DNA from 2 places in the Streptomyces sp. NPDC059875 genome. Region 1 is predicted to be linked to the other one. Evidence: predicted binding sites of a transcription regulator. Region 1 holds the regulator's gene; the other holds the start of a gene.
The links. The regulator HspR, encoded in region 1, represses chaperone genes until heat shock. The targets are predictions, from matches to a motif close to TTGAGNNNNNNNNNCTCAA.
Positions count from the first base shown of each region.

Region 1 (11,500 bases):
GCGCGGGCGGCGGTCTGGCCGCCGTCGGGGCCGCCGGGCTCGGGTTCGCGCTGTACCACCGCCGCTCGCAGGAGGGCTGACCGCGGACGACGGAGAGGGCCGCCCCGCAGTTCGCGGGGCGGCCCTCTCGTGGCTCGTGCGTACGGAACTACTCGGCCGGTACGGCCTCCGACACGGACTCCGGCTCCGGCTTCGCCTTCACCGAGTCGAGGAGCAGCTGCGCCACGTCCACGACCTGGACGGACTCCTTCGCCTTGCCCTCGTTCTTCTTGCCGTTGACCGAGTCGGTCAGCATGACGAGGCAGAACGGGCAGGCGGTGGAGACGATGTCCGGGTTGAGGGACAGGGCCTCGTCGACGCGCTCGTTGTTGATGCGCTTGCCGATCCGCTCCTCCATCCACATCCGCGCGCCACCGGCGCCGCAGCAGAAGCCGCGCTCCTTGTGGCGGTGCATCTCCTGCTGGCGCAGGCCGGGCACGGCCGACATGATCTCGCGCGGGGGCGTGTAGACCTTGTTGTGGCGGCCCAGGTAGCAGGGGTCGTGGTACGTGATCAGACCGTCGACCGGCGTCACCGGGATCAGCTTGCCCTCGTCGATGAGGTGCTGGAGCAGCTGCGTGTGGTGGATGACCTCGAACTCGCCGCCCAGCTGCGGGTACTCGTTCGCGATCGTGTTGAAGCAGTGCGGGCAGGTCGCGACGATCTTCTTCGCCGACTTCGGCTTCTTCGTCGACTCGTCCTCGTCGTCCTCGCCGAACGCCATGTTCAGCATCGCGACGTTCTCCTGGCCGAGCTGCTGGAACAGCGGCTCGTTGCCCAGGCGGCGGGGCGAGTCACCCGTGCACTTCTCCTCGCCGCCCATGATCGCGAACTTGACGCCCGCCATGTGCAGCAGCTCGGCGAAGGCCTTGGTGGTCTTCTTGGCCCGGTCCTCCAGGGCGCCGGCGCAGCCGACCCAGTACAGGTAGTCGACCTCGGTGAGGTCCTCGACGTCCTTGCCGACGATCGGGACCTCGAAGTCGACCTCCTTGGTCCACTCGACGCGCTGCTTCTTGGCCAGACCCCAGGGGTTGCCCTTCTTCTCCAGGTTCTTGAGCATCGTGCCGGCCTCCGAGGGGAAGGCGGACTCGATCATCACCTGGTAGCGGCGCATGTCGACGATGTGGTCGATGTGCTCGATGTCGACCGGGCACTGCTCGACGCACGCGCCGCAGGTGGTGCAGGACCACAGGACGTCCGGGTCGATGACGCCGTTCTCCTCGGCGGTGCCGATCAGCGGGCGCTCGGCCTCGGCGAGGGCGGAGGCGGGGACATCGGCCAGCTGCTCCGCCGAAGCCTTCTCGTTGCCCTCCATGTCCTTGCCGCCGCCGGCCAGCAGGTACGGCGCCTTGGCGTGCGCGTGGTCGCGCAGCGACATGATCAGGAGCTTCGGGGAGAGCGGCTTGCCCGTGTTCCAGGCGGGGCACTGCGACTGGCAGCGGCCGCACTCGGTGCAGGTGGAGAAGTCGAGGATGCCCTTCCAGGAGAACTGCTCGACCTGGGAGACGCCGAAGACGGCGTCCTCGGCCGGGTCCTCCCAGTCGATCTCCTTGCCGGCGGTCGTCATCGGCTGGAGCGCGCCGAGGGCGGTGGAGCCGTCGGAGTTCCGCTTGAACCAGATGTTCGGGAAGCCGAGGAAGCGGTGCCAGGCGACACCCATGTTGGTGTTCAGCGAGACCGTGATCATCCAGGTGAAGGACGTGACGATCTTGAGCGCCGCGAAGAAGTAGGTGAGGTGCTGGATCGTGCTCAGGTCCAGCCCGTCGAGGAGCGCGATCAGCGGGTACGAGGCGAAGAAGCCGGGCTCCCAGCTCGTCACGTGGTGCTGGACGCCTTCGAGGGCGCGCAGCGTCATGATGCAGGCGCCGACGATCAGGATGACGGCCTCGACGAAGTACGCCTGGCCGGTCTTGGAACCCGCGAAGCGGGACTTGCGGCCCGCGCCGCCCGGCCGGTTCAGCTGCCGGATCACGATCAGCGTCACGATGCCGACGACGGTCATCAGGCCGAGGAACTCGGTGAAGACCTCGTACGGCAGCCAGTCGCCGATGATCGGGATCAGCCAGTCGGCCTGGAAGAGCTGGCCGAAGGCGTTGACGATCGTGAGCAGCAGCGCGAAGAAGCCGATCGCCACGAACCAGTGCGCGAAGCCGACGATGCCCCAGCGGTTCATCCGGGTGTGGCCGAGGAACTCCTTGGCCAGCGTGAGGGTGCGCTGTGTGGGGTCGCCGGTGCGCGTGCCCGCGGGCACGGGCTGGCCGAGCTTCACGAAGCGGTAGATCTGCGCGATGGCGCGGCCGAACAGCGCGACGGCCACCACCGTGATGGCGATCGACACGATGATCGCGGCGAGTTGCATGAGGGGCTCCTCGGGCGGGCCTGCGAGGCGGAGTGCCGACACTGCCGAGTGTGGCACTACTAAGCGGTAACTTATTCAGTCCGTGCTGAGATTACCGCCTCTCAGTGCCGCGCTGTAGCGGCGCTTGCGGTGATCTGTGTCGCTCAGGCAAGCCTTGCCGGATGCTTCGCCGGGGGCCGTGCCGCGCGACGCCTGTGGACTGCTGGAAGCGTACGCGCCAGGATCGCCAGATCCATCCCCAGCCAGTGATGGTCCACATAGTGGAGATCGAGCAGCTCGCGCTCCTCCCACGGCAGCTCCGAGCGGCCGCTGATCTGCCACAGCCCGGTCATCCCCGGCCGCACGGAGAGCCGGCGGCGTGCCTCGCCCGTGCACTCCCGGTGTCCGGGGGTCAGGGGGCACGGGCCGACCAGTGACATCTCTCCCCGTACGACATGGAGCAGGAGCGGCAGCCCGGCCAGCGGGCTCTTCGTGCGGAACGTCAGCATCGTGAAGGGGTGTCCGCCCCGGCCCGCGACCGTCCGGCGGCGCATGACCCCGCCGGCGCCGGCCGTGGCGAGCGCGAGGGAGAGGGCGACGGCCGTGATCAGCGGGGACAGGACGGTCAGCAGGACGAGTCCGCCGAAGAGGTCGAGTGCGCGCTTGGCCGTCATTCCCCACACCCTTTCGAGGGACATTCATGGGATATTCGTGGGATACGCCCGCTATGCCCGACAGGGGCACCCCGGACTCTCTCACGCGGAGGGGTGTCGGGCCCGGGAATGACGCGCCATCGGCGGCCCTTTGAGCGGATCGCAGGGTGAAGAGTTGAGTCGCCTACGCTCAGCTCTGTTGACGGGTCGGGGGCCGTCGTGCATCCTTGAGTCAGTTCCACTCAAGTCAGTCAGCTGGAGGAATTGAAATGGCACGTGCGGTCGGCATCGACCTGGGCACGACTAACTCCGTCGTCAGCGTTCTCGAAGGCGGCGAGCCCACCGTCATCACCAACGCCGAGGGCGCCAGGACCACGCCGTCCGTCGTCGCCTTCGCGAAGAACGGCGAGGTGCTCGTCGGCGAGGTGGCCAAGCGTCAGGCGGTCACCAACGTCGACAGGACCATCCGGTCGGTCAAGCGCCACATGGGCACCGACTGGAAGATCGACATCGACGGCAAGAGCTTCAACCCGCAGCAGATGAGCGCCTTCATCCTGCAGAAGCTGAAGCGCGACGCCGAGGCGTACCTGGGCGAGAAGGTCGTGGACGCGGTCATCACCGTTCCCGCGTACTTCAACGACTCCGAGCGTCAGGCCACCAAGGAGGCCGGTGAGATCGCGGGCCTCAACGTCCTGCGCATCGTCAACGAGCCGACCGCGGCCGCCCTGGCCTACGGTCTGGACAAGGACGACCAGACGATCCTCGTCTTCGACCTCGGTGGCGGCACCTTCGACGTGTCCCTCCTGGAGATCGGCGACGGCGTCGTCGAGGTGAAGGCCACCAACGGTGACAACCACCTCGGTGGTGACGACTGGGACCAGCGCGTCGTCGACTACCTGGTGAAGCAGTTCGCCAACGGTCACGGCGTCGACCTGGCCAAGGACAAGATGGCTCTCCAGCGTCTCCGCGAGGCCGCGGAGAAGGCGAAGATCGAGCTGTCGTCCTCCACCGAGACGTCGATCAACCTGCCGTACATCACGGCCTCCGCCGAGGGTCCGCTGCACCTGGAGGAGAAGCTCACCCGAGCTCAGTTCCAGCAGCTGACCGCCGACCTTCTGGACCGGTGCAAGACGCCGTTCCACAACGTCATCAAGGACGCGGGCATCAACCTGTCCGAGATCGACCACGTCGTTCTCGTCGGTGGCTCCACCCGTATGCCGGCCGTCGCCGAGCTCGTCAAGGAGCTGACCGGTGGCCAGGAGGCCAACAAGGGTGTGAACCCGGACGAGGTCGTCGCCATCGGCGCCGCCCTCCAGGCCGGTGTCCTCAAGGGTGAGGTCAAGGACGTCCTGCTCCTCGACGTGACCCCGCTGTCGCTTGGTATCGAGACCAAGGGCGGCATCATGACCAAGCTCATCGAGCGCAACACCACGATCCCGACCAAGCGGTCCGAGATCTTCACGACGGCCGAGGACAACCAGCCGTCGGTGCAGATCCAGGTCTACCAGGGCGAGCGCGAGATCGCGGCGTACAACAAGAAGCTCGGCATGTTCGAGCTGACCGGTCTGCCGCCGGCCCCGCGTGGTGTCCCGCAGATCGAGGTCGCGTTCGACATCGACGCCAACGGCATCATGCACGTCACGGCCAAGGACCTCGGCACGGGCAAGGAGCAGAAGATGACCGTCACCGGTGGCTCCTCGCTGCCGAAGGACGAGGTCAACCGGATGCGCGAAGAGGCCGAGAAGTACGCGGACGAGGACCACGCCCGTCGCGAGGCCGCCGAGTCCCGTAACCAGGGCGAGCAGCTCGTCTACCAGACCGAGAAGTTCCTCAAGGACAACGAGGACAAGGTTCCGGGCGACGTGAAGACGGAGGTGGAGGAGGCGCTCACCGAGCTGAAGGAGAAGCTCAAGGGCGACGACACCGCCGAGATCCGTACCGCCACCGAGAAGGTCGCGGCCGTCTCCCAGAAGCTCGGCCAGGCCATGTACGCCGACGCGCAGGCCGCGCAGGCCGCCGGCGGCGACGCCCCGCAGGGCGAGGCCAAGGCCGATGACGACGTGGTCGACGCCGAGATCGTCGACGACGAGCCCAAGAAGGGCGGCGCTGTCTGATGACGGAGGAGACCCCGGGCTTCGAGGAGAAGCCCGACGTCCCCTCCGGCGCCACCCCTGACGACGCCGCCGACGCCGCCGAGGCCCCCTCCACAGAGGAGGGCTCGGCGGCCCCGGCCGGGGACGCAAGCAGCAAGAGCTCGGCCGAGACCGCCGGTCTCACCGCCCAGCTGGACCAGGTCCGCAGCGCGCTCTCCGAGCGCACCGGGGACCTCCAGAGGCTCCAGGCCGAGTACCAGAACTACCGCCGTCGGGTGGAGCGGGACCGGGTCACCGTCAAGGAGATCGCGGTCGCGGGCCTCCTGACGGAGCTGCTGCCCGTGCTCGACGACATCGGTCGGGCCCGGGACCACGGCGAGCTCGTGGGCGGCTTCAAGTCGGTGGCCGAGTCGTTGGAGACGGTGGCCGCCAAGATGGGGCTGCAGCAGTTCGGCAAGGAGGGCGAGCCCTTCGACCCGACGATCCACGAGGCCCTGATGCACTCGTACGCGCCGGACGTCACCGAGACGACCTGCGTGGCGATCCTGCAGCCGGGGTACCGGATCGGCGAGCGGACCATCCGGCCCGCGCGCGTCGCGGTGGCCGAGCCCCAGCCCGGGGCGACGCCGGCCGCGAAGGACGAGAAGTCGGCAGACGAGGAGAGCGGTGGCCCCGAGGAGGGCTAGCGCGAAGATCGTCCGAGAGGAGGGACGTCGATGAGCACGAAGGACTTCGTCGAGAAGGACTACTACAAGGTTCTCGGCGTCCCCAAGGACGCCACCGACGCCGAGATCAAGAAGGCGTACCGGAAGCTCGCCCGCGAGAACCACCCGGACGCCAACAAGGGTGACGCCAAGGCCGAGGCGCGCTTCAAGGAGATCTCCGAGGCGAACGACGTCCTCGGCGACCCCAAGAAGCGCAAGGAGTACGACGACGCCCGCGCGCTCTTCGGCAACGGCGGCTTCCGCGCCGGAGGCCCGGGCGGCGGCAACTTCAACTTCGACCTGGGCGACCTCTTCGGCGGCGCCCAGGGTCCCGGCGCGGGCGGGGCGGGCGGCTTCGGCGGCGGCCTCGGCGACGTCTTCGGCGGACTGTTCAACCGCGGCGCGGGCGGCGGCGCGGGTACGCGTACGCAGCCCCGCCGCGGTCAGGACATCGAGTCCGAGGTGACGCTCAGCTTCACCGAGGCCGTGGACGGCGCCACCGTGCCGCTGCGGATGTCCTCCCAGGCGCCCTGCAAGGCCTGTTCGGGCACCGGCGACAAGAACGGCACGCCCCGCGTGTGCCCGACCTGCGTCGGCACCGGCCAGGTCTCGCGCGGCGGCAGCGGCTCGTTCTCGCTCACCGACCCGTGCGTGGACTGCAAGGGCCGCGGCCTGATCGCCGAGACCCCCTGCGAGGTCTGCAAGGGCAGCGGGCGGGCCAAGTCCTCCCGCACCATGCAGGTCCGCATCCCCGCCGGGGTCTCCGACGGCCAGCGGATCCGGCTGCGGGGCAAGGGCGCGCCGGGCGAGCGCGGCGGCCAGAGCGGCGACCTGTACGTCGTCGTCCATGTCGACGCCCACCCGGTGTTCGGCCGCAAGGACGACAACCTGACCGTCACCGTGCCCGTCACCTTCGACGAGGCGGCGCTCGGCGGCGAGATCAAGGTGCCGACCCTGGGCGGCCCGGCGGTCACGCTGAAGCTGCCCGCCGGCACCCCCAACGGCCGGACCATGCGCGCCCGCGGCAAGGGCGCGGTCCGCAAGGACGGTACGCGCGGCGACCTGCTGGTGACGGTGGAGGTCGCGGTGCCCAAGGAGCTCGACGACAAGGCCCGCGAGGCCCTCGAGACCTACCGTCAGGCGACGGCGGGCGAGGACATCAGGGCAGAGTTGTTCCAGGCCGCGAAGGGAGCTTGACCCGATGGACAGCCGACCGGGACGCAGCCGCAATCCGTACGAACTGACCGACGAGAGCCCTGTGTACGTCATCTCGGTGGCGGCCCAGCTCTCGGGTCTGCATCCGCAGACGCTCCGGCAGTACGACCGCCTCGGTCTGGTCTCGCCCGACCGCACGGCGGGGCGGGGCCGGCGCTACTCGGCCCGTGACATCGAACTGCTCCGTACGGTGCAGGCGTTGTCGCAGGACGAGGGCATCAACCTGGCGGGCATCAAGCGCATCATCGAGCTGGAGAACCAGGTCGCGGCGTTGCAGCAGCGCGTCGCCGAGCTGTCGGCGGCCGTCGAGGGCGCCGCGTCGGCGATGCGCCAGCGGGAGGCCCAGGTGCACGCCTCGTACCGGCGCGATCTGGTGCCGTATCAGGACGTCCAGCAGGCGAGCGCGCTGGTGGTCTGGCGGCCCAAGCGCCCCGAGTAGCTGTTCTCGTACGACGAAGCCCCCTCCGCTTCCCGCGGAGGGGGCTTTTTCGGCTCTACGGGATCAGTTCGGCGGCGATGTTCGCCGCCGTGTCCCACCAGGGCGCGGCGCCGGTGCCGAAGGCGGCGGCCAGGGTGTGGCCGACCGCGATGTCCTGGGGCTCCGGCTCCACGCCTGCCGCCCAGTCGGCGTCGACGGCGCCGTCCCCGGCGGACTCCAGGGTGCCGAGGGGGCGTCCGTCGCGGAGCAGCCGGCTCTCGATGTACGAGCAGGGCACCAGCCGGTAGCGCACGCCGGCGACCACCGCGTCGACCCGGTACGAGCGCCGCAGGAGCCGCCCGCGCCCGGGGCGGATGCGCGCGGGCGCCCCGTCGACGGTCAGGGTGAGCCGGTCGGCGGCGCGGGTGCCGATGGGGACGAGCGGGTCGGGTTCGTCGCCCGCCGCCCGTACGAGCTCCATGGTGGGCATCTCGTACCCGGAGACCCGCAGGGTCCCTGCGGGGCCGTCCAGGTCGATCTGTACGTACACGATCAGTGGTCCTGCTCCAGGATTCCGGACTGGGCGATGAGATAGCCGAGTTGGGCTCGGCTGCCGCTGCCGAGGGCGGCGGCGAGCTTGGCGATGTGGGCGCGGCAGGTACGGACGTTCATGCCGAGCCGGCGGGCGATGGCCTCGTCGACGTGGCCCTCGACGAGGAGTTTGGCGATGGAGCGCTGGACGCCGCCGATGCCGTCCACGGAGGGGCTGTACGGGATCTCCTCCTCCCACGGCACGCCGTGGAGCCAGAACTGGTCGAAGACGCCGACCAGGTACTGGACGAGGCCTTCGTGGCGCAGTTCGAGGGCCACCCGCCGGTCGCTGCGCGCCGGGACGAAGGCGATCTTGCGGTCGACGATGATCAGCCGGTCGATGATCTCCTCGAGCGTGCGCACCTCGAGCCCGTACGGGGCGATCCGCTCCACGTATCCCATGGTCGCGGAGTGGTGCCGGGCGGTGTGCTGGTAGAGCGTGCGCATCCGGATGCCGCGGTCGAGCAAGGGCTCGACGCGTCGCAGCCCGGCCTGCACCACCTCGGGCTTGCGGCCGCTGCCCGGCTGGATGGTGAGCAGCTCCTCGGTGCACTCGTTGATGACCCGGTCGAGCGTGGCGTTGATGAGACTGAGGCCCTCGAGGACGGTGATCGCCTGGGTGGCGTGCGGGTCGGGGGCGTTGATCGTCATGAATGGCTCGAACGTGTCCGCGAGCGAGATCGCCAGCTGTCGGCGCTGTTGGATCTCCCGCTCGATGGGGTGTATGAGCTTGTTCAACGCGATGGACGGCGGGATCGGCCGCAGCCACTGGGAATCGTCCGGATCGGGGTGCAGCAGCGCCAGTTCGATCAGGCAGGGGACCGATTCCACCTCCGCGCGGGAGATCCTGCCGGCCCGGAGTGCGGTCGCGTAGAGGCGCCTGCCCGCATCGCACAGCTCGCCCGGACCGTGCCCAGTGTCCCCATCACCCTGTTTCGGCTCCATTTGCACCCCCCTCAGGGTCCTGAATTACAGGAACATGATGCCTGGCACCGCTGGTGGAAGGGTTCGGAGTGAGCCATCGTCTTATTCGCGGGGGAGGAGGTAATGATCAAAAGAGGTGGAGATCGGCCATGACCAGGATGGTTCGTGCACTTGGCGCCATAGCTTTCGCTGCTGCGGCTGCTCTCGGCGCTCTCGCCCTGAACGGCGAGCCGACATGGGACACGCCGCCGGCGAACAACGTTGTCGCGTCTCCGGGTGAGCCCACGTGGGACTCCGCTCCGACTGTCGCGGGCGAGCCCACGTGGGACTTCGCTCCGGCGGCCGCGGGTGAGCCCACGTGGGACTCCGGCACGACCGGCGAGCGTGAGCCGACATGGGACTCTGCCCCGGCGGGCGCGGTCGCATGACCGTGCCGCCGGACGACCGGGTCTTCCGGCGAGAGATGGCCTCGGCCTATCGATCCGGGTGGCATTTCATCGATCTCGTCACGGCCATCCCCCACCGTGGTGATTCGTTGATGGTCACCCTCTTCGGAGAACCGATCGTCGTCGCTCGTGAGCAGGACGAGGACGTTCGCGCCTACCGGTGTCTGCGCCGGCCCCGCGGAGCCCCGCAGCCCGTTCGCTGTGCCATCCGGTACGGCATGATTTTCGTCAATCTCGACCAGCGGGACCACCAGCTGCTCGAGCCCGAGACCACCACCGCCACCCCCCGCAGTGCCTGAGCGGTTCCCCCGTCGTTGTAGATCGCTCAGGTGCTTCCCCCACACAGCGGCGCCATCGCGGACCTGAAACGCGATGGCGCCGCTGTGCTGTGCGCGTACGGAAGTGGGTGGGGGCGTGAGCGCCAGGGCCTGTCCGGCGGATCAGGCCCTAGGCCCGGCCCATGGCCCGCGTCAGCGCGATCTCGATGACCACCCGGTCCGGGTTCGGCGCCGGGACCCGGCCGTAGCGCGTCGCGTAGCGGTCCACCGCGTCCGCGACGACCTCCGCCTCCGTGCGGATGCGCGCCACGCCCTCCAACGTCGCCCAGCGCCCCTTGTCCACCTGGCAGACCGCGACGCGCGCGCCCTCCGGGCCCGCCGCCAGGACGTTGGCGACCTTGTGGCTGTGCTTGTTGGTGATGACCCGGGCGATGCCGTTCTCGCCGCCCTCGGGGTCGTACGTCACGCCCACCGCCACCACGTGCGGAGTGCCGTCCGGGCGGGGGGTCGTCAGGGTGGACATGTGGTACTCGCGCCAGAAGCTGAGATACGAGTCGTCCGGGTTCCTCGGGTCAGTCGCCATGCCCGGAACCTACCCGTGGCACGGGCGTGCGCGACACCTTGAGCGGAATGGACTCAACTTTGTGTACGCTGGACGAGTCATAGAAGTCGTCATGGCCTTGCCGCACGCACGAGAGAGGAGACAGCGCACGTGGACGCCGAGCTGACCAACAGGAGCCGAGACGCGATCAACGCGGCCACCAGCCGCGCCGTGTCCGAGGGGCACCCCGATCTGACCCCCGCCCATCTTCTGCTCGCGCTGCTCGCGGGTCAGGACAACGAGAACATCATCGACCTGCTCGCCGCCGTCGAGGCCGACCAGGCCGCGGTACGGTCCGGTGCGGAGCGGCTGCTTGCCGCCCAGCCCAGCGTGACCGGCTCCACGGTCGCGCCGCCGCAGCCCAACCGCGAGCTGCTCGCCGTGATCGCCGAGGCCGCCAAGCAGGCCAAGGAGCTCGGGGACGAGTACCTCTCGACCGAGCACCTGCTCATCGGGCTCGCGGCGAAGGGCGGACAGGCCGGCGAGGTGCTGGCCCAGCAGGGGGCGAGCGCCGCGCGGCTGCTCGACGCGTTCGAGAAGGCAAGGGGAGGACGCCGGGTGACCACACCCGACCCGGAGGGTCAGTACAAGGCGCTGGAGAAGTTCGGCACGGACTTCACGGCCGCCGCGCGGGAAGGAAAGCTGGACCCCGTCATCGGGCGCGACCAGGAGATCCGGCGCGTCGTCCAGGTGCTCTCCCGCCGCACCAAGAACAACCCCGTCCTCATCGGCGAGCCCGGCGTCGGTAAGACCGCCGTCGTCGAGGGCCTCGCCCAGCGGATCGTGAAGGGCGACGTCCCCGAGTCGCTCCGCAACAAGCGCCTGGTCTCGCTCGACCTCGGCGCGATGGTCGCGGGCGCCAAGTACCGCGGCGAGTTCGAGGAGCGCCTGAAGACCGTCCTGTCCGAGATCAAGGCGAGCGACGGTCAGATCATCACCTTCATCGACGAGCTGCACACCGTCGTCGGCGCGGGCGCCGGCGGCGACTCCGCCATGGACGCCGGCAACATGCTGAAGCCGATGCTGGCCCGCGGCGAGCTGCGCATGGTCGGCGCGACGACCCTCGACGAGTACCGCGAGCGGATCGAGAAGGACCCCGCCCTGGAGCGCCGCTTCCAGCAGGTCCTGGTCGCCGAGCCGAGCGTCGAGGACACGATCGCGATCCTGCGCGGACTCAAGGGGCGGTACGAGGCCCACCAC
Region 1 covers NZ_JBHWJZ010000014.1:156,747-168,246, forward strand. Annotated here, with positions in the region: gene ACFV9D_RS19330 (hypothetical protein) at 1-80, shown strand, start outside; gene ACFV9D_RS19335 ((Fe-S)-binding protein) at 149-2,398, opposite strand; gene ACFV9D_RS19340 (sugar transferase) at 2,542-3,051, opposite strand; gene dnaK (molecular chaperone DnaK) at 3,300-5,144, shown strand; gene grpE (nucleotide exchange factor GrpE) at 5,144-5,809, shown strand; gene dnaJ (molecular chaperone DnaJ) at 5,840-7,024, shown strand; gene ACFV9D_RS19360 (heat shock protein transcriptional repressor HspR) at 7,029-7,481, shown strand; gene ACFV9D_RS19365 (hypothetical protein) at 7,537-8,010, opposite strand; gene ACFV9D_RS19370 (helix-turn-helix transcriptional regulator) at 8,013-8,996, opposite strand; gene ACFV9D_RS19375 ((2Fe-2S)-binding protein) at 9,400-9,720, shown strand; gene ACFV9D_RS19380 (pyridoxamine 5'-phosphate oxidase family protein) at 9,869-10,282, opposite strand; gene clpB (ATP-dependent chaperone ClpB) at 10,412-11,500, shown strand, end outside.

Region 2 (11,500 bases), on a different contig from region 1:
CGACCGGATCCCCGACGAGATCCGCCGCTCCCTGGAGGCGACGGACCGTCTGCGGAACCAGGAGGGCGGCTTCTTCACGGCCGCGGCGGATCCGGAGGTGGCACGGCGCGCGGTGACGGGGACGACGCCCCGGTCGGCCGTACGGGCGCTGGCGGCGCTCACGGACGGAGCGACGCGGTGGGTGGAGCTGTTCGAGCAGGGCGGCTGGGCGGACTGCTTCGGGGTGCTGAGGAAGGAGGGGGCGCACGGGCTGCTCGCGCGGGTCCGGGCGCTCGAGGCGGAGGACGAGGTGGCGGGCGGCAGCCGCCGCTGGAAGCTGCACGACGACGCGACGGCGGTGTACGCGGAGCTGTAGGCGGAGCTGCCGGCGGAGCTCCGGCGGACGCGGACGGGCGCTCTCCGCGAACCGGCGGCTGCGGACCGGATTGCAGCGCCCGACCACCCGGCCGTCCGGGCCTCAGCCCTCCGCGCGGGTGTTCAGCTGGTGGAGCAGGCGGGCCAGTTCGGCGACCTCGCCCCGGTCCCAGTCCGCGAGCTTGCGGACGTACCGCCCGCGCCGGGCGTCCCGTACGCGTCGGAAACGGTTCCTGCCCTCCTCCGTCAACCGCACGAGCGAGGCGCGCCCGTCGGCCGGGTCGGGGTCGCGGGCGACGAGGCCGAGCTCCTCCAGGGCGCGCAGTTGGCGGCTCATCGTCGCCTTGCCGACGCCGAAGTAGCCGGCGAGATCGGTGGCGCGCTGCGGGCCGGTGTCGTCGAGCCGTACGAACAGGCCGTAGGCGGCGGGCTCCAGTTCGGGGTGGACCTCGCGGGCCATCTCGCCGGACTGGGAGCGGGCGCGCCGCAGAAAGACCGCCAGTTCACGTTCCAGGGCGAGGAATTCCTGGTCCACACCACTCCTGCCGGTGGGCTCGCCTTCACTCCCCGTACCGCTTCCGTGCACGTCAGCACCCCTCGCGCGCTTTCCGGTCGCTGAAAGTTTCTTTCGGCCGCGGCCATCGCCGCAGCTCCTCCAGTATTTCGCAGGCGTAGACCAACGGCAGCACCCAGGCCCCCTTCCGTCGGGCGGGTCTACGTGCGTAGCGTCTTCCCCAGCGGCTTCGCTGACATGTCCATACCAGGTCATGTCTCCACCCCCACCGCCTTTCGGAGGCACGCAATGCCCGTGCACAGATCCGGAAAGACTCTCGCCGGCGCCGCGTTCGCGGCCCTGGCCCTCCTTCTCCCCCTCACCCTCTCCGGTCCGGCGAACGCGGCCGACACCGAGGCCGCGCCCCCGCGCGGCTCCGCCCACATGGGTATGGGCGTCATCGAGCACGACGGACAGAGCGGAACCCCGGGCACGCCCCGGGCCGTCCAGACCGAGGGCGTGGACGTCTCCAGCCACCAGGGGAACGTGGCCTGGTCGACCCTGTGGAACAGCGGGGTGAAGTGGGCCTACGTCAAGGCGACGGAAGGCACCTACTACAAGAACCCCTACTTCGCGCAGCAGTACAACGGCTCGTACAACGTGGGCATGATCCGCGGCGCGTACCACTTCGCCACCCCGGACACGACGACGGGCGCGGCGCAGGCCGACTACTTCGTGAACAACGGCGGCGGCTGGTCCAGGGACGGCAAGACACTGCCGGGCGCGCTGGACATCGAATGGAACCCGTACGGGGCGACCTGCTACGGCAAGACGCAGTCCGGGATGGTCGCGTGGATCCGCGACTTCCTCAACCGCTACAAGGCGCGGACCGGTCGTGACGCGGTGATCTACACGGCGACGAGCTGGTGGACGCAGTGCACCGGCAACTACTCCGGCTTCGGCGCGAGCAACCCGCTGTGGATCGCGCGGTACGCGTCGACGGTCGGCACGCTCCCGGCGGGCTGGCCGTACTACACGATGTGGCAGTACACCTCGTCCGGCCCGACGGTCGGCGACCACAACCACTTCAACGGCGACCTCTCGCGCGTGCAAGCGCTGGCGAACGGCTGAGCCCGACCGCCCCTTCGGCGGCCTCCCGGGTGCGCGGCGGCGCGCCCGGGAGGCCGCCTTCGCCTTTCTCCGCCCACCCCCTTGCCCATTGGTATGGACCAATGCGACGCTCTTGGGCGACGCGTACGGCTTTCAACTTCCGTACGTGACCCGCTCGTTGCTCGTCCCGTACTCCCCCACGCACGAGAGAGAGCCCCGCATGCCGTCGTACCGTCGCACCGCAGCAGCCGTCACCCTGTCCGCGGCCGCGCTGATCCCCCTCACCCCGTCCACCGCCGGCGCGCACGGTGCCGTCTTCAACCCGGTGAGCCGGGTGGCGGCCTGTTACGCGGAGGGGCCGGAGACGCCGAAGTCGCAGGTCTGCAAGGACCTGGTCGCCGACTCCGGTACCCAGCCGCTCTACGACTGGAACGAGGTGAACATCGCCAACGCGGACGGACAGCACCAGGCGGTCATCCCCGACGGCAAGCTCTGCTCGGCCAACCGCGAGAAGTACCGGGCGCTCGACTGGGCCCGCACGGACTGGCCGGCCACGGCGGTCGGGGCGGGCTCCTTCGACTTCAAGGTACGGGTGACGGCGCCGCACTCGGGCACGATGACGGTCTACATCACCAAGCAGGGCTTCGACCCGACCCAGCCCCTGAAGTGGTCGGACCTGGACGCGACCCCGGTCGCCACCTACGCCACCACCCGCACCGCGACGGACGGCCACTACACCTTCACCGGCACCCTGCCCGCCCGCACCGGCCGCCACATCGTCTACAAGGTCTGGCAGCGCAACGACAGCCCGGAGGCGTTCTACAGCTGCTCGGACGTCACCTTCGGCGGTACGACGGCGGCCTCGGCCCCGAGCGAGGCGAAGATCGCCGCGGGCGCCGACCGCTCCACCGTGAGCCACGCGGGCCACGGCGGAGACGAGCAGGCCCCCGCCCTCTCCTCCGAGACCGCGCAGGCGTCCCCGTCCCCGCTCCCGCTCGCCCTCGCGGGCGCCGGCGCCCTGGCGGCCTTCGGGGTGGGCAGCCTGCTGCTGGCGCGCCGCCGGAACTCCTGACGTACGCCTGACCGACGACCACGTACGACGAAGCGGGGCGCCCCTACGAAAGGGGCGCCCCGCTCCTCGTACCGAACCGGCTTACGCCGCCGCGCTCACCGCGACCTCCGCCGGGGAGAGTGCGATCTCCAGGACCTGGCGGACGTCCGTGACCGGGTGGACCTCCAGCTTCTCCAGGATCTCCGCCGGGACGTCGTCCAGGTCGGCCTCGTTGCGCTTCGGGATCACGACCGTCGTGATGCCCGCGCGGTGGGCGGCCAGGAGCTTCTGCTTCAGGCCGCCGATCGGGAGGACCCGGCCGGTCAGCGACACCTCACCGGTCATCGCCACGTCCGTCCGGACGAGCCGGCCGGAGAGCAGCGAGGCCAGCGCGGTCGTCATCGTGATGCCCGCGCTCGGGCCGTCCTTCGGGACCGCGCCCGCCGGGAAGTGGATGTGCACGCCCCGGTCCTTCAGACCGGTCACGGGCAGCTCCTGCTCCGCGCCGTGCGAGCGCAGGAAGGAGAGCGCGATCTGCGCCGACTCCTTCATCACGTCGCCCAGCTGGCCCGTCAGGGTGAGCCCCGCCGCGCCCGTCTCCGGGTCCGCGAGCGACGCCTCCACGAAGAGGACGTCACCGCCCGCGCCCGTGACGGCGAGCCCGGTCGCCACACCCGGCACCGACGTGCGCCGCTCGGCCGGGTCCTGGGCCGACTCGGGCACGTGGTGCGGGCGTCCGATCAGTCGGCGCAGATCGTCCACACCGACCGAGAACGGCAGCTCCCGGTCGCCCAGTTCGTGCTGCGCCGCGACCTTGCGCAGCAGGCGCGCGATGGACCGCTCCAGGTTCCGTACGCCCGCCTCGCGGGTGTACTCCCCCGCCAGCTTCCGCAGGGACGCGTCCTCAAGGACCACCTCGCCGGGCTCCAGGCCCGCCCGCTCCAGCTGCCTCGGCAGCAGGTGGTCACGGGCGATGACGACCTTCTCGTCCTCCGTATACCCGTCGAGCCGCACCAGCTCCATCCGGTCGAGCAGCGCCTCCGGGATGGCCTCCAGGACGTTCGCCGTCGCCAGGAACACGACGTCGGAGAGGTCCAGTTCGACCTCCAGGTAGTGGTCGCGGAAGGTGTGGTTCTGCGCCGGGTCCAGCACCTCCAGGAGAGCGGCCGCCGGGTCGCCGCGGTAGTCGGAGCCGACCTTGTCGATCTCGTCGAGCAGGACCACCGGGTTCATGGACCCGGCCTCCTTGATGGCCCGGACGATCCGGCCGGGCAGCGCGCCGACGTACGTACGCCGGTGGCCGCGGATCTCCGCCTCGTCCCGGACGCCGCCGAGCGCGACGCGGACGAACTTCCGCCCCATGGCGTGCGCGACGGACTCGCCCAGGGAGGTCTTTCCGACGCCGGGCGGACCGACGAGCGCCAGGACGGCGCCGCCGCGCCGGCCGCCGACCACGCCGAGACCGCGCTCGGCGCGCCGCTTGCGCACCGCCAGGTACTCGGTGATCCGCTCCTTCACGTCCTCCAGGCCCGCGTGCTCGGCGTCGAGGACGGTCTTCGCGCCCTGGATGTCGTACTGGTCCTCGGTCCGCTCGTTCCACGGCAGTTCGAGGACGGTGTCGAGCCAGGTGCGGATCCAGGACCCCTCCGGGGACTGGTCGCTGGACCGCTCCAGCTTCTCGACCTCCTTGAGGGCGGCCTCCCGCACCTTCTCGGGCAGGTCGGCGGCCTCCACCCGGGCCCGGTAGTCGTCGGACTCGTCGCCCTCCGTCTCGCCGTTGAGGTCGCGCAGCTCCTTGCGTACGGCCTCCAGCTGGCGCCGCAGCAGGAACTCGCGCTGCTGCTTGTCGACGCCCTCCTGGACGTCCTTCGCGATGGACTCGGCCACGTCCTGCTCGGCCAGGTGCTCGCGCAGCTGCGCCGTGGCGAGCTTGAGGCGGGCGACCGGGTCGGCGGTCTCGAGGAGTTCGACCTTCTCCTCGACGGTGAGGAAGGGGGAGTAGCCGGAGTTGTCGGCGAGCGCGGAGACGCCGTCGATCTGCTGGACCCGGTCCACGACCTGCCACGCGCCGCGCTTCTTCAGCCAGCTGGTGGCCAGTGCCTTGTACTCCTTGACCAGTTCGGTCACGGCGCCGGGCAGCGGCTCGGGCACGGTCTCCTCGACGACGCTGCCCTCGACCCACAGGGCCGCACCGGGACCGGTCGTACCGGCGCCGATCCTGACGCGGCCGCGACCACGGATGAGCGCGCCGGGGTCGCCGTCGGACAGCCGGCCGACCTGCTCGACGGTGCCGAGGACGCCGGTCCCGGCGTAGGTGCCGTCGATGCGGGGCACGAGGAGCACCCTGGGCTTGCCCGTATCGGATCGCGCGGCGGCCTGGGCGGCCTCCACCGCGGCGCGTACGTCGTTGTCGGACAGGTCCAGCGGCACCACCATTCCGGGCAGCACGACCTCGTCGTCGAGCGGCAGCACAGGCAGGGTGAGCGGTGAGGACGTCGAAGCCATGATCTCCCCTTCGGCAGTCAAGTTGAGCTATGTGGACTCAATGCACGCGCCCCGCCGAATGTTCCCCCGCCCCCGTTCGCTCTGAGCGATCACCTCTGGCGCGGGGCGGAGCACCCGCCTTGTAATACCTCCATGGATATGGCGTCTATTACATCCGCATGGGTGGCCGGCTGGACCGTCTCGCGGGGCACCCCGCCCGCCGTCGTCGAACCCTGGGGCTACCGGATCGACGTCGGCCTGCCGACGCACGTCTTCCGGCATGTGCTGCCGGCGCCGGACGCGGTGTCCGTGGGCAAGCTCTGCGCGGAGATCACCGAGCCGAACGCCTGGTTGAAGGTGATGGCCGGGCCGGAGGAGGTCGAGGAGTGGATCACCCCGGGATGGACCATCCCGGACGATCCCGGCTTCATGATGACCAAGGCGCTCGACGCGGGTGCGCGGCCGCCGGCGCCGGAGGGGTACGCGCGGACGACGGAGACCCGGGACGGGGTGATTCGGGTCCGGATCGTGGCACCGGACGGCACGCTCGCCGCCCGCGGCCAGATGGCCCCGACGGGCGCGACGGCGGTCGCCGACCAGATCGAGACCCACCCCGACCACCGCCGCCGCGGCCTCGGCGCGAACGTCATGCGCACCATCGAGGCGGCGGCCGCACAGGCGGGAGCCGTGACAGGAGTCCTCTCGGCGACGACGGACGGCCTGGCGCTCTACGACACCCTGGGCTGGCGCCACGAGGGCCCGCTGACGGGGATCGTGCGGGACGCCTGACGAGGGGGCGGGGGGCGGGGGCGAGGGGCGGGGTCGGCGTGGCCGGGCCGCACCCGAACTCCGCCGCGGCCGCGGGCGGGCGCGGGGCGGAGCGCCGTGCGCCCCCCGGTGCGCCCGGCGCTCCGGGATGGTGACGGAAAGGTGCGCGGAACTGCAACCTCCGGGTCCACCCCGTGCGTTCAGTCGTCGTGACGACCAGCTACCCCGGGTGCGGGCAGTGCATCGAGGACGGTAACCCCGGCGGACCACCACCCGCCGGAGGCGACGTGGGCCGTGCCGAGGAGGACTCGTGCGACGCCCACCTCGTCCACGCCGTCGCCGACGGCGACAAGGACGCCCTGTCGCGGCTGTTCGCCCGGCACGCCGGCGCCCTCTTCGCGTATCTGCTCAACCGCGGATTCCCCGCCCAGACCGTCGAGGACGCCGTCCAGGAGACCTTCCTGACGGTGTGGAAGAGCGCGTCCGGCTTCCACGAGGGCAGCGTTCCGGCCTGGCTGCGGCGAATAGCCCAGTGCCGCGCGATCGACCTCGAACGCGCGGCGGGCCGCCACCGCGCCCTGGAGGACCGGGCCCGTGAGCACACCCCCGCCTCCGCCCGGACGGCCCCCTCCGCGGAGGACTGCCTGCTCGCCTCCTCGCCCCGCTACGCCGCCATAGCCTTCGCCCTCGCGGGGCTCCCCGCACCGCAGCGCGAGGTGATCGAGCTGCGCTACCTCCAGCAGTGCAGCGTCCGTGAGACCGCCGAGCGCCTCGCCGTCCCGGAGGGAACGGTCAAGGCCCGCGCCGCCCGCGGCTGTGCCCGCCTGCGCGAGTGGCTCGCGGCCCAGCGGGACGCGGAGACGCCGGACGACGACGCGTTGGGAGGAGGTGCGTACGACGTCCAGGACCGAGCCCATGGCCGGGGCAGGGACAAGGACCGGGACCGGGAGCGGGTCCCGCGCCCCCGCCCGTGACCCGCTCCCTCGCCCCGACGCACACGCCGCCACTCCCGAAAGCAGCCCTCGCATGACCGAGCTCTCGCCCCCCACGACCAGCCCGGCCCCCACCTCGCCCGGTCCGGGCCCCGACCACCGCCATCTCCCCGAGCGCTGGGTGGCCTTGTACGCCCGCGGGGAGCTCTCCCCCGACGTCCTCGGCCATGCCGAGGCCCATCTCGAACGGTGCCGCGCCTGCGTGGACGCCGTCGATCTCGCGGTACGCGGCGGGCCGCACGGCCCCCGTCTCGACGCCCTGCACGCGGCTCTGGTCAACAGGATCGGCTGAGGGCATGCTCGGAGCCATGGTGCTCAGGGACGTGGTGCGCAGGAGGCGGTACGCGGTGCTCTGGGCCGCGTCGGCGGTGCTGGTACCGGTGCTGGCGGTGACCGGGTGCAGCGACCAGGGCACCCCTCCGCCACCGGTGGCGACCCAGGGAGGGACCCCGGACGGAAGCGCGAAGCCTCCGCCGCCCGGCACCGGGACCGTCCCCGCCCCACCCGTCCCGACCGGTCCGGACGGGACCGTGACGAACGACGAGGAGCCCGGCCCCCGGGAGGTCCTCGTCGAGGTGAACGTCGACGGCGGTCTCGCCGGCGTCTCCAACCAGCTGATCGTCCACTACGACGGCAGTTACACGACCCGCACCGGCACCAAGCCGCCACGGACCGGCCGCATGACCCCCGCCGAAGTGGCGGAGCTGCGCGCGGCGCTGGAGGACCCGGCCTACTCCAAGGTGCCCGCACGGCCGAGCGGGAAGCCGGTGTACGACGGCTTCAGGTACGTGATCTCGTACGACCACCGGGTCGTCGTCGCCGCGGACGGCGAGCGCCCGACGGCGCTGCAACGCGTCTTCGCGGCGCTGCCCGACGGCGGCCCGCCGACCGGCCACTGACTCCGGTCGGCCGCCCCTGCCTCGGCGTCGGCCGTCGCGTGAACCGCCGACCGTCGGCCGAGCGATAGAGGGGCGTGAGACTGTTGCGCCCCGAACGGGGAGAAGACCGGGACGACTCCGCGCTGTTGCGCGCGGTCGCCCGGGGCGACGCCGAGGCGCTGGCCGTGCTGTACGACCGGCACGCGGGCTGGCTGCACGCCCGGCTGGCCCGGCGCTGCACGGACGAGGAGACCGTACGGGAGGTCCTCCAGGACACCTTCGTCACGGTCTGGCGCTCCGCCGGTTCCCACCGGGGCCGGGGTGAGGCCGGGGGCTGGCTGTGGGTCGTCGCCGCGCGCCGCCTGGTCGACGCCCAGCGCGTCCGGGCCCGTGCGGAGCGCGCCGCGCCCGAACCGATCGCCCCCGCCCCCTCGGCGGAGGACCGGGTCCTCGCGGGCCTCGAGTACGGAGACGTCGGCGCCGCGCTCGACCGGATCTCGCCCGAGCTGCGCGAGGTGCTGCGGGCCACGGTCGTCGACGGCCTGACCACCCGCGAGACGGCCCGGCTCCTGGGGATACCGGAGGGCACGGTCAAGACCCGCGCCCTGCGGGCCCGTCGCGAACTGCGCGCCGCCCTCGGCCCGCACCCCCTGGGAGGCACCGCATGAGCGCGCCGTGGCACGTGACCGATTCCCTGGCCGCCCGCTACGCGTCGGGTTCGGCGGCCGAGCCCGACGCCTGGTCCCTGGAGAAGCACGTCGAGGTGTGCGGCGGCTGCGCGGCCCGCGTGTCGACGGCGGTCCGCGCGGGGGGCGCGGGCCCGGTCCTGGCGGACGTCCGGACGGCGCTCCTGGAGACGGTACGCACGGAGGCGGCCGACGCGCCCCGCCGCCGGGGCACGGGCCTTCGGCTCGCCCCCGCCTCCCGCTGGGCGCGCGTGCTCTGGGCCGCGGGCCCCGCGCTGCGCGGGTCGTGGCTGGTGGCGGTGCTCGTCGTGGTCGCCGCCGCGGCGGGGCTCGCGTACGGCGCCGGGTTCCGGGGGGCGCGGCCGGTCCTGCTCGCCGTCGCCCCGGTCCTGCCGCTCGCCGGGGTGGCCGTCTCGTACGGACGTCACGCCGACCCGATGTACGAGATCGGCGTGGCGACACCCTCCGGCGGGCTGCGCCTGCTGCTCACCCGGGCGGCGGCCGTGCTCGGCGTGTGTGTGCCGGTGCTGACCGCAGCCGGAGCGCTGCTGCCACCGGTCACGGGCGTACCGGGCGCGGCGGCCTGGCTGCTGCCCGGGCTCGCGCTGACGCTGGCGGCCCTGGCCCTCGGCTCGTTCGTGGGCTGCCGCGCGGCCGCGCTCACCCTCACCGGCGGCTGGCTGCTCGCAGTGACCGGACCGGTGCTCGGACGGCCGGACGCCACGGCCGAGTTGGCCCGCTACCTCTCGGGCCCGGCCGCACAGGGCGGTTGGGCAGCCGCCGCCGTCGCCTGCGCGGGCCTGCTGGCGTTGCGACGCCGTTCCTTCGACCATCTGGAGACCCGGTGACCACACGGACCACACCGAGCGCCGCACTCACCACCGTCACGGCGACCGGTCTGACCGTCCGGCACCGCCGCACGGTCGCGCTCGACCGCCTCGACCTGACCCTCGGTCCCGGCGTCCACGGCCTCCTCGGCCCGAACGGCGCCGGAAAGACCTCCCTCATCCGTGTCCTCGCGACCGTGGCCGCCCCGTCGGACGGCCGGGTGGAGCTCCTGGGCCGGGACGCCGGGGCCCACCGCGAGCGGTCGGAGATCCGCCGCCGACTGGGCTATCTGCCCCAGGAGTTCGGGTACTACCCGGGCTTCACGGTCCGCGAGTTCGTGGCGTACGTGGCCTGGCTCAAGGAGATGCCCGCGGACCGCACCCCGGCCGCCGTGGAGCGCGCCGTGGAGCGGGTGGGCCTCGCCGAGCGCATCGACGCCCGGCTGAAGACCCTGTCCGGCGGCATGGTCCGGCGGGCCGGGATCGCCCAGGCGATCGTGAACGAACCGGAGTTGCTCCTCCTCGACGAACCGACGGCGGGACTCGACCCCGAACAGCGCGTCGAGTTCCGAACGCTCCTGAAGGAGATCGGCGCCTCGTCCACGGTGATCGTCTCCACCCACCTGGTGGAGGACGTGGCCGCCGCCTGCTCGGAGGTCACTCTGATCGAATCGGGCCGCGTCGCGTTCCGCGGCACGACCGCGGAACTGACGGCCCTGGGCGAGGAGTCGGCGACCTCGGCCACTGCCGGGGACGGCGCCAACGCGATCGAACGCGGCTACACGGCGGCTCTCCGCGCCCACCGCGCGCCGCAGGCCACGTCGGACCCTTCGGCATCAGACGCGGAGGCAGCGGTGACTCTTCACGCAACGGCCGCGGTGGACGACCCGGGCGGGCGGACGCCCCGGCCGGACCCCTCCGCCGCCCTCGCTCCCGTCTCCCCCGAGGAGACCCGGTGACCGCGACCGCCACCCCGCCCCGCGAGGCCACCGATCCGCCCCGCACCTCCGCCCTCCGCACCGAGCTGCGGCGGGGGGCCGGGCCCTGGGTCGGCGCCGCCGTCGCGGTCACGATCCTCGTGACGATGTACGGCAAGGCGCCCGACTGGCAGTCGCGTTGGACCGACGCCACGGACACGCTGCACGTCGCCACCGGGCTGCTCGCCGGCCCTCTCGCGCTCGCCGCCGGCTGCTGGCAGGGCGGCCGGGAGCGGCGGCGCGGGACGCTGGAGCTGCTGCGTTCCGTCCCGCGCGGCCGGCTGCGCCGTACGCTGCTCGCCGTCGCGCCCTCCGCGCTCTGGCCGGCCGCCGGGCAGCTCCTCGCCACGGCGGTGTGCCTGCTGGCGACCTGGCCGTACGTCGGTGGCGGCCGGCCGTATCTCGAGCTCGTCGCCGCCGACGCCGTCGCGCTCGCCGCACTCGGCACGCTCGGCCATCTCGTCGGGCTGCTGGTGCCGTGGCGGCTGACGGCACCGCTGCTCGCGGTGGCCGGGTATGTCGGGCTCGGGATCGGCGCGTACACGGAGAGTCCCGCCCGCTGGCTCAGCCCGGCCGCCGAGCACTCCTCCCCCTGGGAGGAGCCCGTGTGGTGGTTCGCCCCCGCCTCGGCCGTCTGGACCGGAGGTCTCGCCCTGGCGGCCCTCCTCGCGTACGCGGCGCGCCCCGCGCGGCTGCGGCTGCTCGCCCTGCTTCCGCTCGCCGCCGCGGTCGCCGCGGCCGTGCCGGTGCTCCGGCTTCCCGACGAGGGGGCGTGGCGCCCGGACCGCGAGGCGATCCGTCCGGTCTGCGACGGCGGATCGCCCCAGGTCTGTGTGCCGGCCCTGGACCGCGGACTGCTGCCGGACATCTCCCGCGCGCT
Region 2 covers NZ_JBHWJZ010000002.1:133,684-145,183, reverse strand. Annotated here, with positions in the region: gene ACFV9D_RS02625 (hypothetical protein) at 1-355, shown strand, start outside; gene ACFV9D_RS02620 (MarR family winged helix-turn-helix transcriptional regulator) at 458-940, opposite strand; gene ACFV9D_RS02615 (lysozyme) at 1,157-1,978, shown strand; gene ACFV9D_RS02610 (lytic polysaccharide monooxygenase) at 2,178-3,029, shown strand; gene lon (endopeptidase La) at 3,111-5,513, opposite strand; gene ACFV9D_RS02600 (GNAT family N-acetyltransferase) at 5,646-6,281, shown strand; gene ACFV9D_RS02595 (RNA polymerase sigma factor) at 6,470-7,234, shown strand; gene ACFV9D_RS02590 (hypothetical protein) at 7,287-7,544, shown strand; gene ACFV9D_RS02585 (hypothetical protein) at 7,561-8,151, shown strand; gene ACFV9D_RS02580 (RNA polymerase sigma factor) at 8,226-8,798, shown strand; gene ACFV9D_RS02575 (zf-HC2 domain-containing protein) at 8,795-9,664, shown strand; partial or broken gene ACFV9D_RS02570 (ABC transporter ATP-binding protein) at 9,661-10,461, shown strand; gene ACFV9D_RS02565 (hypothetical protein) at 10,599-11,500, shown strand, end outside.
Region 2: a site for HspR is predicted at 5,536-5,554, ahead of lon (endopeptidase La). Genes of this name have one in related genera too.